Regions from separate parts of the Streptomyces sp. LS-MS-L19 genome, predicted to be linked through region 3. Evidence: riboswitches for the same ligand, from Rfam matches in the RefSeq annotation. Region 3 holds a riboswitch; each other region holds the start of a gene.
The links. Region 3 has a riboswitch for S-adenosylmethionine ahead of thrC (threonine synthase). Riboswitches for the same ligand answer to the same signal wherever they lie in the genome.

Region 1: linked by a shared signal. The riboswitch ahead of AC2XR2_RS03720 (putative leader peptide) and the one ahead of thrC (threonine synthase) in region 3 are both predicted to bind S-adenosylmethionine.
Region 2: linked by a shared signal. The riboswitch ahead of AC2XR2_RS11695 (aminotransferase class V-fold PLP-dependent enzyme) and the one ahead of thrC (threonine synthase) in region 3 are both predicted to bind S-adenosylmethionine.

What each region holds. Positions count from the first base shown of each region.
Region 1 is NZ_JBYCLL010000001.1:837,424-841,464, reverse strand. Features, by position in the region: gene AC2XR2_RS03725 (ABC transporter substrate-binding protein) at 1-721, opposite strand, end outside; gene AC2XR2_RS03720 (putative leader peptide) at 923-1,039, opposite strand; SAM riboswitch class IV at 1,074-1,188, opposite strand; gene AC2XR2_RS03715 (metallophosphoesterase) at 1,528-2,739, opposite strand; gene AC2XR2_RS03710 (LacI family DNA-binding transcriptional regulator) at 3,297-4,041, shown strand, end outside.
Region 2 is NZ_JBYCLL010000001.1:2,639,367-2,643,407, forward strand. Features, by position in the region: gene AC2XR2_RS11690 (protein kinase domain-containing protein) at 1-1,252, opposite strand, end outside; gene AC2XR2_RS11695 (aminotransferase class V-fold PLP-dependent enzyme) at 1,320-2,681, opposite strand; SAM riboswitch class IV at 2,808-2,924, opposite strand; gene trpD (anthranilate phosphoribosyltransferase) at 3,000-4,041, opposite strand, start outside.
Region 3 is NZ_JBYCLL010000001.1:4,634,391-4,638,431, reverse strand. Features, by position in the region: gene otsB (trehalose-phosphatase) at 1-41, opposite strand, end outside; gene AC2XR2_RS20620 (alpha,alpha-trehalose-phosphate synthase (UDP-forming)) at 38-1,432, opposite strand; gene AC2XR2_RS20615 (glucosyl-3-phosphoglycerate synthase) at 1,541-2,485, opposite strand; SAM riboswitch class I at 2,632-2,787, shown strand; gene thrC (threonine synthase) at 2,805-4,041, shown strand, end outside.

The sequences.
Region 1 (4,041 bases), 3.8 Mb from region 3:
CCTCCCCGTTCTTGGACCACAGGGAGGATCCCCAGTCGTACCCGCTGCGTCTGGCCAGGGTGACCGACTGGTTCTGCACGTACTGCTTCAGCACGAACGGCCCGGACCCGATGACCCCGTCGCTGCACTTCTGCTGCGGGGTCTTCTTCACGCTGGCCGACGACTCGATGCCCAGCGAGTGCGTCGAAGCGGCCTGGAGGAACTGGGCGTTGGGCTGTTCGAAGGTCACCTTCACGGTGAGCGGGTCGACCGCGGTGGTGCTCTTGACGCCGCTCAGATAGCCCTGGGCGAGGGTGGCGAGGGCGCCGAGCCTCGGCACCGCGTCGAAGTTGTCCTTGACCACCTGCGCGGTCAGCTTCGAGCCGTCGCTGAAGGTGACTCCCGGGCGCAGATGGAAGGTGAACGTCCGGGCGTCGGGGCTGACTTCCCAGCTCTTCGCCAGCCACGGCACGATCTTGCCGGTCCTGGGGTCCTGGTCCGTCAGTGAGTCGACGATCTGGCGCACCGAGTAGATGGTCTCGTTGCTGGCGACCTGCTGCGGGTCCACGCAGCCGGCGTCGGACCCCACCGCGAAGGTCAGGGTGCCACCGGACTTCGGCTGAGTGCTGCCGGTGCCGGAGCCGTCGGTGCCCGACCCGCAGGCGGTCAGCAGCACGCTGGTGGTGAGAAGAGCGGTCAGCGCCGCCCAACGAGGGGATCTGAAAACCGGAAGTGCTGTCACGGAGGGTTCTCCTACTCGTGTCACCAGGCATGGAGGTGCCGTACGAGGCACGGCCGTGCATGGGTGTGCGGTCCCGGCCGGTGCGGGACCGGTGGCGGGGGAGCGCTGTGCAGAAAGGGATCAGGGTGAAGCGGGGTCAGCCGCGAAAGGGTGCGGTGACGACCGGCGCGTGCCGGGCCTCGACGGCGGCGGGAAGAACCGTCAGGCCTGACAGAGGCAGCTGGTCGAGCGCTTCAGATCGATGTGGCGTCGGCGCGAGAGCCGGGAGAACACCGAGGTGAGGGCGAAGGAGGCATCGTGGTCACCACCGTGCCGCATACCCGTCCTCCACATCTCAGGCCCCCTTCGAGGGGCCACGCGCTTGCGGGGATCATCGGCGATCCTCGCCGGGCTTTCACCTGGAGCACCCCACCGCGCGGGAGGGTTGCCGGTCAGCGAGCCAGGGCTTGACGCTGACACTCAATGCCGTTCGTGATGGTACGGATCACTTTTGTCGTACGTCAATGGCGGATCCAGGGCCTGAGACGGACCGCCACGGGGTGCCTTCGGCGGACGTGTCCGGGGTGCCTGCGGTGGACACGTCCGGGGGTGCCGCGGCGGACGCGCCTGGGGGTGCCGCGGCGGAGGCGCCCGGGGTGCCGTCCGGCCGACTCGCGAAGCGCCGGCGAACGAACGTGGGCGGAAACCGGTTGAGGTGTCCTGCCCGCGCCATCGAGGTCAACAGGAACGGTGACGGCTGACCGGGAGTCGGTCCCGGTGCCGCGTGGCGCGGCGACGGCCCGTGTACGGCACCTGGTGCCGGCTCCCTACGGCAGACGCGGGGCGCGCAGGACGAGCAGGGTGATCTCGCTGGGGGCGAAGACGCGGAACGGCGGACCCCAGAAGCCGGTGCCGCGGCTGGTGTAGAGGAGGGTGCGGGGGTCGTGGTGGGTGAGGCCGGCGAGGGCCGGCTGGTCGAGGCGGACCAGGTGGTGGAAGGGCCAGATCTGGCCGCCGTGGGTGTGCCCGGAGAGCTGGAGGTCGACACCGGCGGCCGCCGCCCGGTCGATGAACTTGGGCTGGTGGGCCAGGAGCAGGACGGGCAGCTCGGGGTCGGCGCCGTGCAGCGCTCCGTCGAGGTGCGCACCGTGGCCTGCCAGGCCGGAGGACTCGGCGGTGACGTCGTCCACGCCGGCGACCACGAGGGTGTCGCCGCCGCGTTCGAGCAACAGGTGGCGGTTGCGCAGCGGCTCCCACCCCAGCTCGTCCATCAGGTCGACCCAGCCCTGGGCCTCGCTGTAGTACTCGTGGTTGCCGGTGACGTAGACGCGGGCCTTGGTGGCTCGCACCGTCCCGAGGGGTTCGGCCTGGGCGCGGCGGCGTTCGGCGGTGCCGTCGGCGATGTCGCCGGTGTGGCAGACCAGGTCGGCTTCCAGGCTGTTCACCGTCTCGCACACCCGGGCCGACCAGCGGGCGCGATCGAGGGGGCCGTAGTGGGTGTCGGTGATGAGGACGACGCGCAGGCCGTCCAACCCGGCACCCAGCCGCGGGAGTTGCACGTCGAGCCGGCGCACCCGCGGCACGCGGCGGGCCTCGGCGTACCCCCAGGCCAGCAGCGCGGCGGCCACGCCGAGGACGGCCCAGGTGACGACGCGGGCGCGGTCCTGACCCTCGCCGACGCCGGCCACGGTCAGGGCGAGCCGCAGGAGCACACCGAGCAGGACGGACCAGGTGAACAGGATCCAGCCGGCGCCCAGCAGGGTGTCGCCGAGGATCGCCGCCCGGTCCTGCTGGCGCCGGCCGTGGCCGCGCACCATCGCGAGCGGCATGCAGAGGAGACCGAGGGCGAAGAGGGCGGTGCCGGCCAGTGTGACCGGCAGGGGCCAGCCCTGGCCGGCGTACAGGAGCACCCAGCAGGGCACGGCCCACAACAGGACGGGGGCGATCAAGGGGAGGTAGCGCATCAGGCGGAGCACCCGGCTCGGCCTCGCCGCTCGCGCCTCACCCTCGGCGGGCCGGGTGTTACTGGTGTCGGTCACGCTGCCCCTCCCTGACCGGGCTGTCGTCTCGCGCACTGTATCCGGTCCCTGTCGGGCCGCCCGGAGGGGCGTTCGGAGGGGCGTTCGGCGAAACGAGGGGAAATGGCAGGTCGAGGTGAGGCGGATGAGTCATGCCGCAGACGATGGAGTGACTGATTGATGCGTTTCAATCAGTTCAGTGGTGGGAGGCTCGCACGCTCCGGCCGGGTCGTCAAGACCAGATGCGCCGAAGGAGCAGTTCACCCCGCTGTAGCCGCAGCGCAGTCAGGAACAGGCGGTCGTCGTCGATCTTCGGGTGATGTGTGCAGGCCCATCCGGAAGCAGAAACCTCACAGCGCTGTCAGCTGGAGTTTTCGCTCGCCACTCACCTCCCGGAGAGAGATCGGTGCCTGCCGATCTTGGAGCGTTTCAACGCGCGTCATGTATCCTGCGCCTTGTCGGCGACAGCCTGGTCACTGTGGGTGCCGTGCGGTCCCGGGTTGGAACGAGACCGGAGGTCGAGGAGCGCTGTGGCAACCGCCCGTCCGCGAGCAGTTCAGGGGCATGCCAGTCCGAGCATGCAGGATGTCGCCGACGCCGCCGGCGTCTCGGTCGGCACGGTCTCCAACGTGCTGAACCACCCGGCGAAGGTCAGTCCCGCGACGGCGGAACGCGTTCGCGAAGCCATCAGCCGGCTGGGTTTCGTGCGCAACGACGCCGCCCGGTCACTGGTGTCCGGCTCGACCAAGAGCATCGGCATGGTCCTCGCCGACATCGAGAACTCCCTGTTCATCGACATGGCGCACGGCGCGCAGGACGCCGCCCGCGCGGTCGGGCAGAACCTGCTGCTGGCGAACACCGCGTGCGACATGAAGCTCCAGGACGACTACCTCGACCTGTTCGACGAGTCCCGGGTGACCGGCGTGCTGCTGGCGCCGATGGAGGACTCCACGGCCGGCATCGCCCGCATCCGCTCGCACGGCCGCCAAGTCGTGCTGCTCAACTATGCCCCGCGGCCGGGCACTTGCTGCTCGGTGCTGGTCAACAACGAGCACGTGGGCTACCTGGCGGCCCGCCATCTCATCGACACCGGGCGCACCCGGCTGGCGTACGTGGTCGCGCACGACGACTACCAGCCCGTGCGCGACCGGCGCAGGGGTGTGCGTGCGGCGGTCGCCGAGGCGGGTCCCGGCGTCACCCTGGAGGAGATCGACAGCGTCGGCCTGACCACGTCCCACGGGCACGTCGTCGGGGCGGAACTCGCCCGCAGAGCGCCTGACGAACTGCCCGACGGCCTGGTGGTCGTCGCCGACGAGCTGGCCA
Region 2 (4,041 bases), 2.0 Mb from region 3:
CGCCGTCCGCGCCGCCGACGTACACGCGGGTGCCGTCGGGTGAGAGGGCCGCGCAGGGGCCGCGCCGCCCGCCGAGCCCCTGGACCTTGTACTGCCAGCCCGTCGCGGGCGCTCCCGGCGCGGACCCGGCCCCCGCCTCGACCGTGTCGTCCGGCCGGTCCCGCAGCCACAGCCAGCCGCCCGTGCCCGCGGCGGCCACCGCTCCGGCGCCGCCCGCCACGGCCCGCAGCAGCCTGCGCCGGGACGGCGGGGCGGGGGCCGGTGTCACATGGGTGACCGCGGGGACCTCAGTGACGGTCGCGGGCGCCACGTACTCCACCCGGCTCTCCCGCTCCCCCGAGTCGTGCGCGGGAACCCAGTGCGCCCCGCTCCGGGCTGCCTCGGGCTCCCGCACGGCACCGGGGGCGTACCACCCGGGGCGCAGGCCCTCGCGCAGCGAGCCCGCGGTGTGCCCCACGGCCGCGACCAGTTCGGCGGGCGTCGGCCGCGCCGCGGGATCGTCCCGCAGGCAGGCCTCCACCAGCGGCAGCTGTTCCTTCGGTACGGCGGACAGGTCGACGTCCCCGGTCAGGATCCGCAGCAGGACGACCGAGTCCTGCCCCTCACCGAACGGTTCCTTCCCGCCGGACGCGTACGCGAGGGCCGCGCCCAGGGAGAAGACGTCGCTGGCCGGGACCACCTGGGCGCCGTTGCGGATCTGCTCGGGCGAGAGGTAGCCGACCGATCCGACGACCACCCCGGTCCGGGTCAGCGCGGTGCCTTCCAGCGCCCGGACGATCCCGAAGTCGATGACCCGGGGCCCGTCGGGCGCGAGCAGGATGTTGGAGGGCTTGAGGTCCCGGTGCACCAGGCCCTTGGCGTGGATCGCGGTGAGCGCCTCGGCGAGCGCGCCCGCGAGGAGCCGTACCGCGTCCGCGGGCAGCGGGCCCCGGTCCAGCACCGCGTCCCGCAGGTTGGGGCCCGCCACGAACTCGCTGGCCATCCACGGCCGCGCGGCCTCGGTGTCCGCGTCCACGACCCGCGCGGTGTACGTGCCGGCCCCGCCGACGGTCTGCGCGGCCCGCACCTCGTGCCGGAACCGGGCACGGAAGGTGCGGTCCTCGGCGTGCTCGGCGCGTACCACCTTCACGGCCAGCCGCAGCCCGCCGCGCGCCTCGGCGAGGTACACCTCGCCCATCCCGCCGGATCCGAGTCTGCCCAGGACCTGGTACGGCCCGATGGTCCGCGGGTCCGTCTCGCGCAGCTCCTGCACCCCGTGCTCCCCCTGCTTCCGTACGGCTGCCGGGATCGAGCGTATACGCGGGGTGGACGCCCGTACGTCAGACGGCCGGGACGCAGCGGCCGTCCTCCGTGCGGTACGACCACTTCGCGCCGTCGGCGACCAGTTCCCTGACGGCGTTCACGAACCGCTCCACGTGCTCGTCCGGCGTGCCCGCGCCGAAGCTGACCCGGATCGCGTTCAGGGACTTCTCGCCGGGCGCCGCCTCGGGGGCCCCGCACTCGCCCTGGGTCTGCGGGTCGCTGCCGAGGAGGGTGCGGACGAGGGGGTGGGCGCAGAAGAGGCCGTCGCGGACGCCGATGCCGTACTCGGCGGACAGGGCGGCGGCGAAGTGGGAGCTGTTCCAGCCCTCGACGACGAAGGAGATCACGCCGACGCGGGGGGCGTCGTCGCCGAAGAGGGAGAGGATCCGCACCTCCGGGACCTCGGCGAGACCCGTCTTCACCTTCTCGATCAGGTGCTGCTCACGGGCCACCAGGGTGTCGAAGCCGGCCTCGGTGAGGGCCTTGCAGGCGGAGGCGATGGAGTAGGCGCCGATGACGTTCGGGGAGCCGGCCTCGTGGCGCGCGGCGCTGTCGTGCCACTCCACGTCCACTCCCCCGTCCTCGCGCCGGGTGACCTTGCGGCTGGCGCCGCCGCCCGCGAGGTAGGGGTCGGCCGCCCGGAGCCAGTCGGCGCGGCCGGCGAGGACTCCGGAGCCGAAGGGGGCGTACAGCTTGTGGCCGGAGAAGGCGACCCAGTCGACGTCGAGGTCACGGACGCTCACGGGGTGGTGGGGGGCGAGCTGGGCGGCGTCGAGGACGATCCGGGCGCCGTGGGCGTGCGCGGCGGCGGCCAGCTCGCGGACCGGCCACAGCTCGCCGGTGACGTTGGAGGCGCCGGTGACGCAGACCAGGGCCGGGCCCTGCGGGTCACGGGCGGCGAGGGCCTTCTCCAGGGTCTCGACGGCCTGGCGCGGGGTGCGCGGGGCGTCGAGGTAGCTGACCCGGGCGTCCTTCCAGGGCAGCAGGCTCGCGTGGTGCTCGGTCTCGAAGACGAAGACCTGGCAGTCGGCCGGGAGGGCGGCGGCGAGGAGGTTGAGGGAGTCGGTGGTCGACCGGGTGAAGATCAGCTGGTCGTCCTCGCGGCAGTCGAGGAACTCGGTGACGGCCTTCCGGGCGTTCTCGAACAGGTCGGTCGACAGCTGGGAGAGGTAGCCGGCCCCGCGGTGCACGCTGCCGTAGTACGGCGCGTAGGCCGCCACGTCGTCCCAGACGCGCTGGAGGGCGGGGGCGCTGGCCGCGTAGTCGAGGGCCGCGTAGGTGACTTCGCCGCCCGTGACGAGCGGGACGGTGACATCCCGGCCCAGAACGGGCAGCTGGGCACAAATGGTCTGGGCGGAGGCAGCGGTGGAGACAGACATGGGGAACTCCCGTGAAAAAGACAGGTGAAGGATGAGAGGGGTGCGCGGAGGCGGGGCTCTCGGCCCTATCGCATTCGCTTGCTCACGGAAGACTCCTCGAACGACCAGGATCCCTGGTTCGTGAGGGATCCGCGCTTGCCGCAGACCTCGCTGCCTACGGCCTGGTCTTCACCCGGGGCACCCCGCCACGGACGGAGGGTTGCCGGACAGTCGGCCGGGGCCTCATGACTGTCACTCATGACCTGGTCAAAAAACCTACGCGATGTGATCGTCGTCCCGCAACCCGTGTCCGGATCGCGGGACGACACCTGGTGCCCGTCAGGCGTTGCTCGCGGCCACCCAGCGCTCCAGCGTCCGCTTCGCCGACCCGGAGTCGATCGACTCCGCGGCCTTGTCCATCCCGGCCCGCAGCTGCTCGGCCAGCGTCCCGGTGCCGGGGTCCAGGGCCACCAGCGCGGCCGCCGAGTTCAGGAGTACGGCGTCGCGGACCGGGCCCGTCTCACCGTCCAGGAGCTTGCGCGCGACCTCCGCGTTGTACGCCGGGTCACCGCCGCGCAGGGCCTCCACCGGGACCAGCTCGAGGCCGACGTCCCGGGGGTCGAAGCTCTCCTCGGTGACCTTGCCGTCGCGGACGATCCAGACGCGGGAGGTCGACGTGGTGGTCAGCTCGTCGAGGCCGTCGTCACCGCGGAAGACCAGGGCGGAGTTGCCGCGCTCGGCGAAGACGCCCGCGACGACCGGCGCCATGCGCGGATCGGCGACCCCGACCGCCTGGGAGCGCACCCGGGCGGGGTTGGTCAGCGGGCCGAGGATGTTGAACACCGTGCGGATGCCCAACTGGCCGCGGGCGGCGCCGGCATGACGCAGCGCCGGATGGAACTTGATCGCGAAGCAGAAGGTGATCCCGGCCTCGCCTGCCACCTCCGCCACCCGCTTCGGCGTCAGCTCCAGATTGACGCCGAGCTTCTCCAGGACGTCCGAGGCGCCGGACGCGGAGGAGGCGGCCCGGTTGCCGTGCTTGACGACCGTGGCACCGGCTCCGGCCACGACGATCGCCGACATGGTGGAGATGTTGACGGTCTTGGCGCCGTCACCGCCGGTGCCGACGATGTCCACGGTCCGCCCGGGCACCTCGATCACGTTGGCGTGCGCGTACATCGTCCGCACCAGCCCGTTGATCTCCTCGACCGTCTCGCCCTTGGCCCTGAGCGCGACCACGAACCCGGCGATCTGCGCGTCGGTCGCCTCGCCCTGCATGATCCGGTCCATCGCCCACGCCGTCGCGTCGGCACTCTGGTCGCGCCCGTACAGCAGGGCGTTCAGCACCTCGGGCCAGGAACGGCCCGCCGCGGTGTCGCCT
Region 3 (4,041 bases):
CCGTCGCGGCCGGCGGGGGTGCTGGGCGTCGGAAGGCTCATGCGTCCAGTGCCTTCAGCGCGTTCAACTGGTCCAGGAACCACTGGGCCGGAGGCAGCGCGGTGGCCGCCGCGGCCAGCCGCTTCGCGCCTTCGGCGCGGTCGTGGGCCGGCAGGGTCAGGGCCTCGTGCAGAGCCGTCGCCGTCTGCTCCACGTCGTACGGATTGACCGTGATCGCGTCCTCGCCCAGCTCCTCGTGCGCCCCGGCCTCCCGCGACAGCACCAGCGCGCACCCCTCGTCGGAGACCACCGGCACCTCCTTCGCGACCAGGTTCATGCCGTCGCGGATCGGGTTGACCAGGGCCACGTCGGCCAGCCGGTACGCGGCGAGCGAGCGCGCGAAGTCGTCCTTGACGTGCAGCACGACCGGCGTCCAGCCCGGTGTGCCGAACTGGTCGTTGATCTCGTCCGCGACCCGCTGCACCTCGGCGGTGTAGTCCCGGTACACCGCGAGGTCCTGCCGGGACGGGTACGCGAACGCCACGTGCACGACCCGCTCCCGCCACTCGGGCCGCGACTCCAGCAGCCGCCGGTAGGCCAGCAGCCCGCGCACGATGTTCTTCGACAGCTCGGTGCGGTCCACCCGCACGATCGTCTTCCGGCCCGCGCCGATCTCCTCGCGCAGACCGACGATGCGTTCCTCGACATCGGCCGCGTGCGACCGCTCCCGCAGGAAGTCCGCGTCCGCGCCCAGCCCGTGCACCCCGACCTGCGTGTCCCCGAGCCCGTCCACGACCGCGGCGCAGCAGGCCGTGAACGCGTCCGCCCACCGGCGGGTGAGGAAACCGAGCCGGTCGGCGCCGAGCATGCCCCGCAGCAGCTGCTCGGCGATGTCGTCCGGCAGCATCCGGAAGTAGTCCACCGGCGCCCACGGCGTGTGCGAGAAGTGGCTGATCCGCAGGTCGGGACGGAGCTCGCGGAGCATGCCCGGCACCAGGCACAGGTGGTAGTCCTGCACCAGGACCGCCGCCCCCTCGGCCGCCTCCTCCGCCAGCGCCTCCGCGAAGGCGCGGTTGTACGTCTCGTACGACGCCCACTGGCGCCGGAACTCCGCGTCGAAGACCGGCTCCAGCGGGGTCTGGTAGAGCAGGTGGTGGACGAACCAGAGCACCGAGTTGGCGATGCCGTTGTACGCGTCCGCGTGCACGTCGGCCGGGATCGCGAGCATCCGCACGCCGTCCTCGCCGACGCCCTGCCGGACGGCCTCGCGGTCGCCGTCGGAGAGCGCCGAGCACACCCACAGGGCGCCGGCGTCGGGGCCGATGGCCGAGAGGCCGGAGACCAGGCCGCCGCCGCCGCGCTTCGCTTGCAGCGAGCCGTCAGCGCCTGCGTCGTACGAGACGGGGCCTCGATTGGACGCGACCAGTACGTGGGCGTTGTGCGAGGGAGCCATGACTCGACATCTAGCCCAGGGTGCAACCGCTCAAACGTTCCCGTGGGCGCATGGTCGGCTGCGGGCCGGTGGGGGCTTGGCGCGCAGTTCCCCGCGCCCCTGGTAGGTCTACGCCGCCCTTCGTTTCATGTACTCCGGGATTTCCGTCATCGGTGGGCGTTCCTCCGTGTCCACCGAGTACGTCCGTGGCTCGAAGCCGTTCTCGCCTCGTTCGAACTGGGTCAGGGACGGGCGGATCAGGTGGCCTCGGGCCAGTCTGAGCTGGGCCGTGCGGTAGATCGCCGCCGACATGCGGCCCAGGGCCTGGCCGTCCTGGTGGCGGTGTTTGCGGACGCCGACGTCGACCTGGGCGAGGGCGTCCAGGCCCACCAGGTGCAGCGCGTCGACCAGCATGCCCAGCTCCACGCCGTACCCGACGGGGAACGGGAGCTGTTCGAGGAGGCTGCGGCGGGCCGCGTACTCGCCGCCCAGCGGCTGGACGAACCCGGCCAGCTGCGGCCAGTGCATGTTCAGCAGCGGGCGCGCCATCAGCTCGGTGACCCGGCCGCCCTGGCCCGCGGCGCCGCCCAGGGGACGGTCGTACATGCCCTTGACCAGGTCGACCCCGGGATCGGTGAGCAGCGGGCCGACGATGCCGGAGACGAAGTCCGAGGAGAACTCCTTCAGGTCGGCGTCGATGAAACAGACGATGTCCCCGCGGGTGACCAGCAGGGAGCGCCACAGCACCTCGCCCTTGCCGGGCACGGCCGGCAGGTGGGGGAGTATCTCGTCGCGGTGCACGACGGTGGCGCCGGCCGCGGCCGCGACCTCGGAGGTGCGGTCGGTGGAGCCGGAGTCGACGACGACGATCTCGTCGACCAGGGGCACCTGCTGCATGAGGTCGTGACGGATGACCGCGACGATGTCACCGACGGTCTCCTCCTCGTTCAGCGCCGGCAGCACGACACTGACCGTCTGCCCGCTGCGCTGCTTGGCGGCCATGATCTGGTGGAGCGGGCGATCGGTCACCGACCAGGAGCGGGTGCTCAGCCAGCGCTCGACTTCTTCCAGCACGTAGGCGGCTCCTTCGTGTGTGGTCCGTGTGATCCGTCTCGCGGTTCGGACGGACTATCTCAACTGTCCTGGTTGTCGGTTACAGTCTTGAACAACGCGGGTGACCATCGCATGTCCTGGACGGCCCGCCGACCACAACTTCATACCGCTCATCCAGAGGGGCAGAGGGATACGGCCCGATGAAGCCCCGGCAACCCTCCAGTCGGTTCTCGTAGATCACTGTTGATCGTTCCGCGAGGCTCCCGGCTAGGGAAGGTGCCAAATCCGTCTCACGGCGAAACGCGTCGTGAGGAAGATGAGGAGAAAGGGCCTCGCCTCCATGGCTGCGCAGACTGTTGCAAGCACCACGAACTCCGTCGACCTGGGTCCCGCCGCGGCACTGAGCTGCCGCGAGTGCGGCCACCGCGTCCCGCTCGGCCCGGTCTTCGCCTGCGAGGAGTGTTTCGGCCCGCTTGAGATCGCGTACGACTTCTCGGCCTACGAAACCGAGGAACTCCGTAAGAAGATCGAGGCGGGACCTTCCAACATCTGGCGCTACGCCCCGCTGCTGCCCGTCCCCGCGGACGTGGCGGACAAGCCCAACATCAACCCCGGCTGGACCCAGCTCGTCAAGGCCGACAACCTCGCCCGCGAGCTCGGCGTCACCGGCGGACTGTATGTGAAGGACGACTCCGGCAACCCGACGCACTCCTTCAAGGACCGCGTCGTCGCGCAGGCCCTGGAGGCGGCACGCGCGTTCGGCTTCACCACCCTGTCCTGCTCCTCCACCGGCAACCTCGCCGGCGCGGTGGGTGCCGCCGCGGCCCGCGCCGGCTTGCGCTCGTGCGTGTTCATCCCGCACGACCTGGAGCAGGGCAAGGTCGTCATGGCCGCGATCTACGGCGGCGAGCTCGTCGGCATCGAGGGCAACTACGACGACGTGAACCGCTTCTGCTCCGAGCTGATCGGCGACCCGGCCGGCGAGGGCTGGGGCTTCGTCAACGTCAACCTGCGGCCCTACTACGCCGAGGGCTCCAAGACGCTGGCGTACGAGATCTGCGAGCAGCTCGGCTGGCGGCTCCCCGACCAGCTGGTCGTGCCGATCGCCTCCGGCTCGCAGCTCACGAAGATCGACAAGGGGCTCCAGGAGCTGATCAAGCTCGGGCTCGTCGAGGACAAGCCGTACAAGATCTTCGGCGCGCAGGCGGAGGGGTGCTCCCCGGTGTCCGTCGCGTACAAGGCGGGGCACGACGTCGTACGGCCGCAGAAGCCGAACACCATCGCCAAGTCGCTGGCGATCGGGAACCCGGCGGACGGGCCGTATGTGCTGGACATCGCCCGGCGCACGGGGGGTGCGGTGGAGGACGTCAACGACGAGCAGGTCGTGGACGCGATCAAGCTGCTGGCCCGGACCGAGGGCATCTTCGCGGAGACCGCCGGTGGCGTGACCGTGGGTGTGACCCGCAAGCTGATCGAGAACGGTGTCCTCGACCCGACGAAGACCACGGTGGTGCTGAACACCGGCGACGGTCTCAAGACCCTGGACGCGGTGGCCGGTACCGGGCTCACCGCCACGA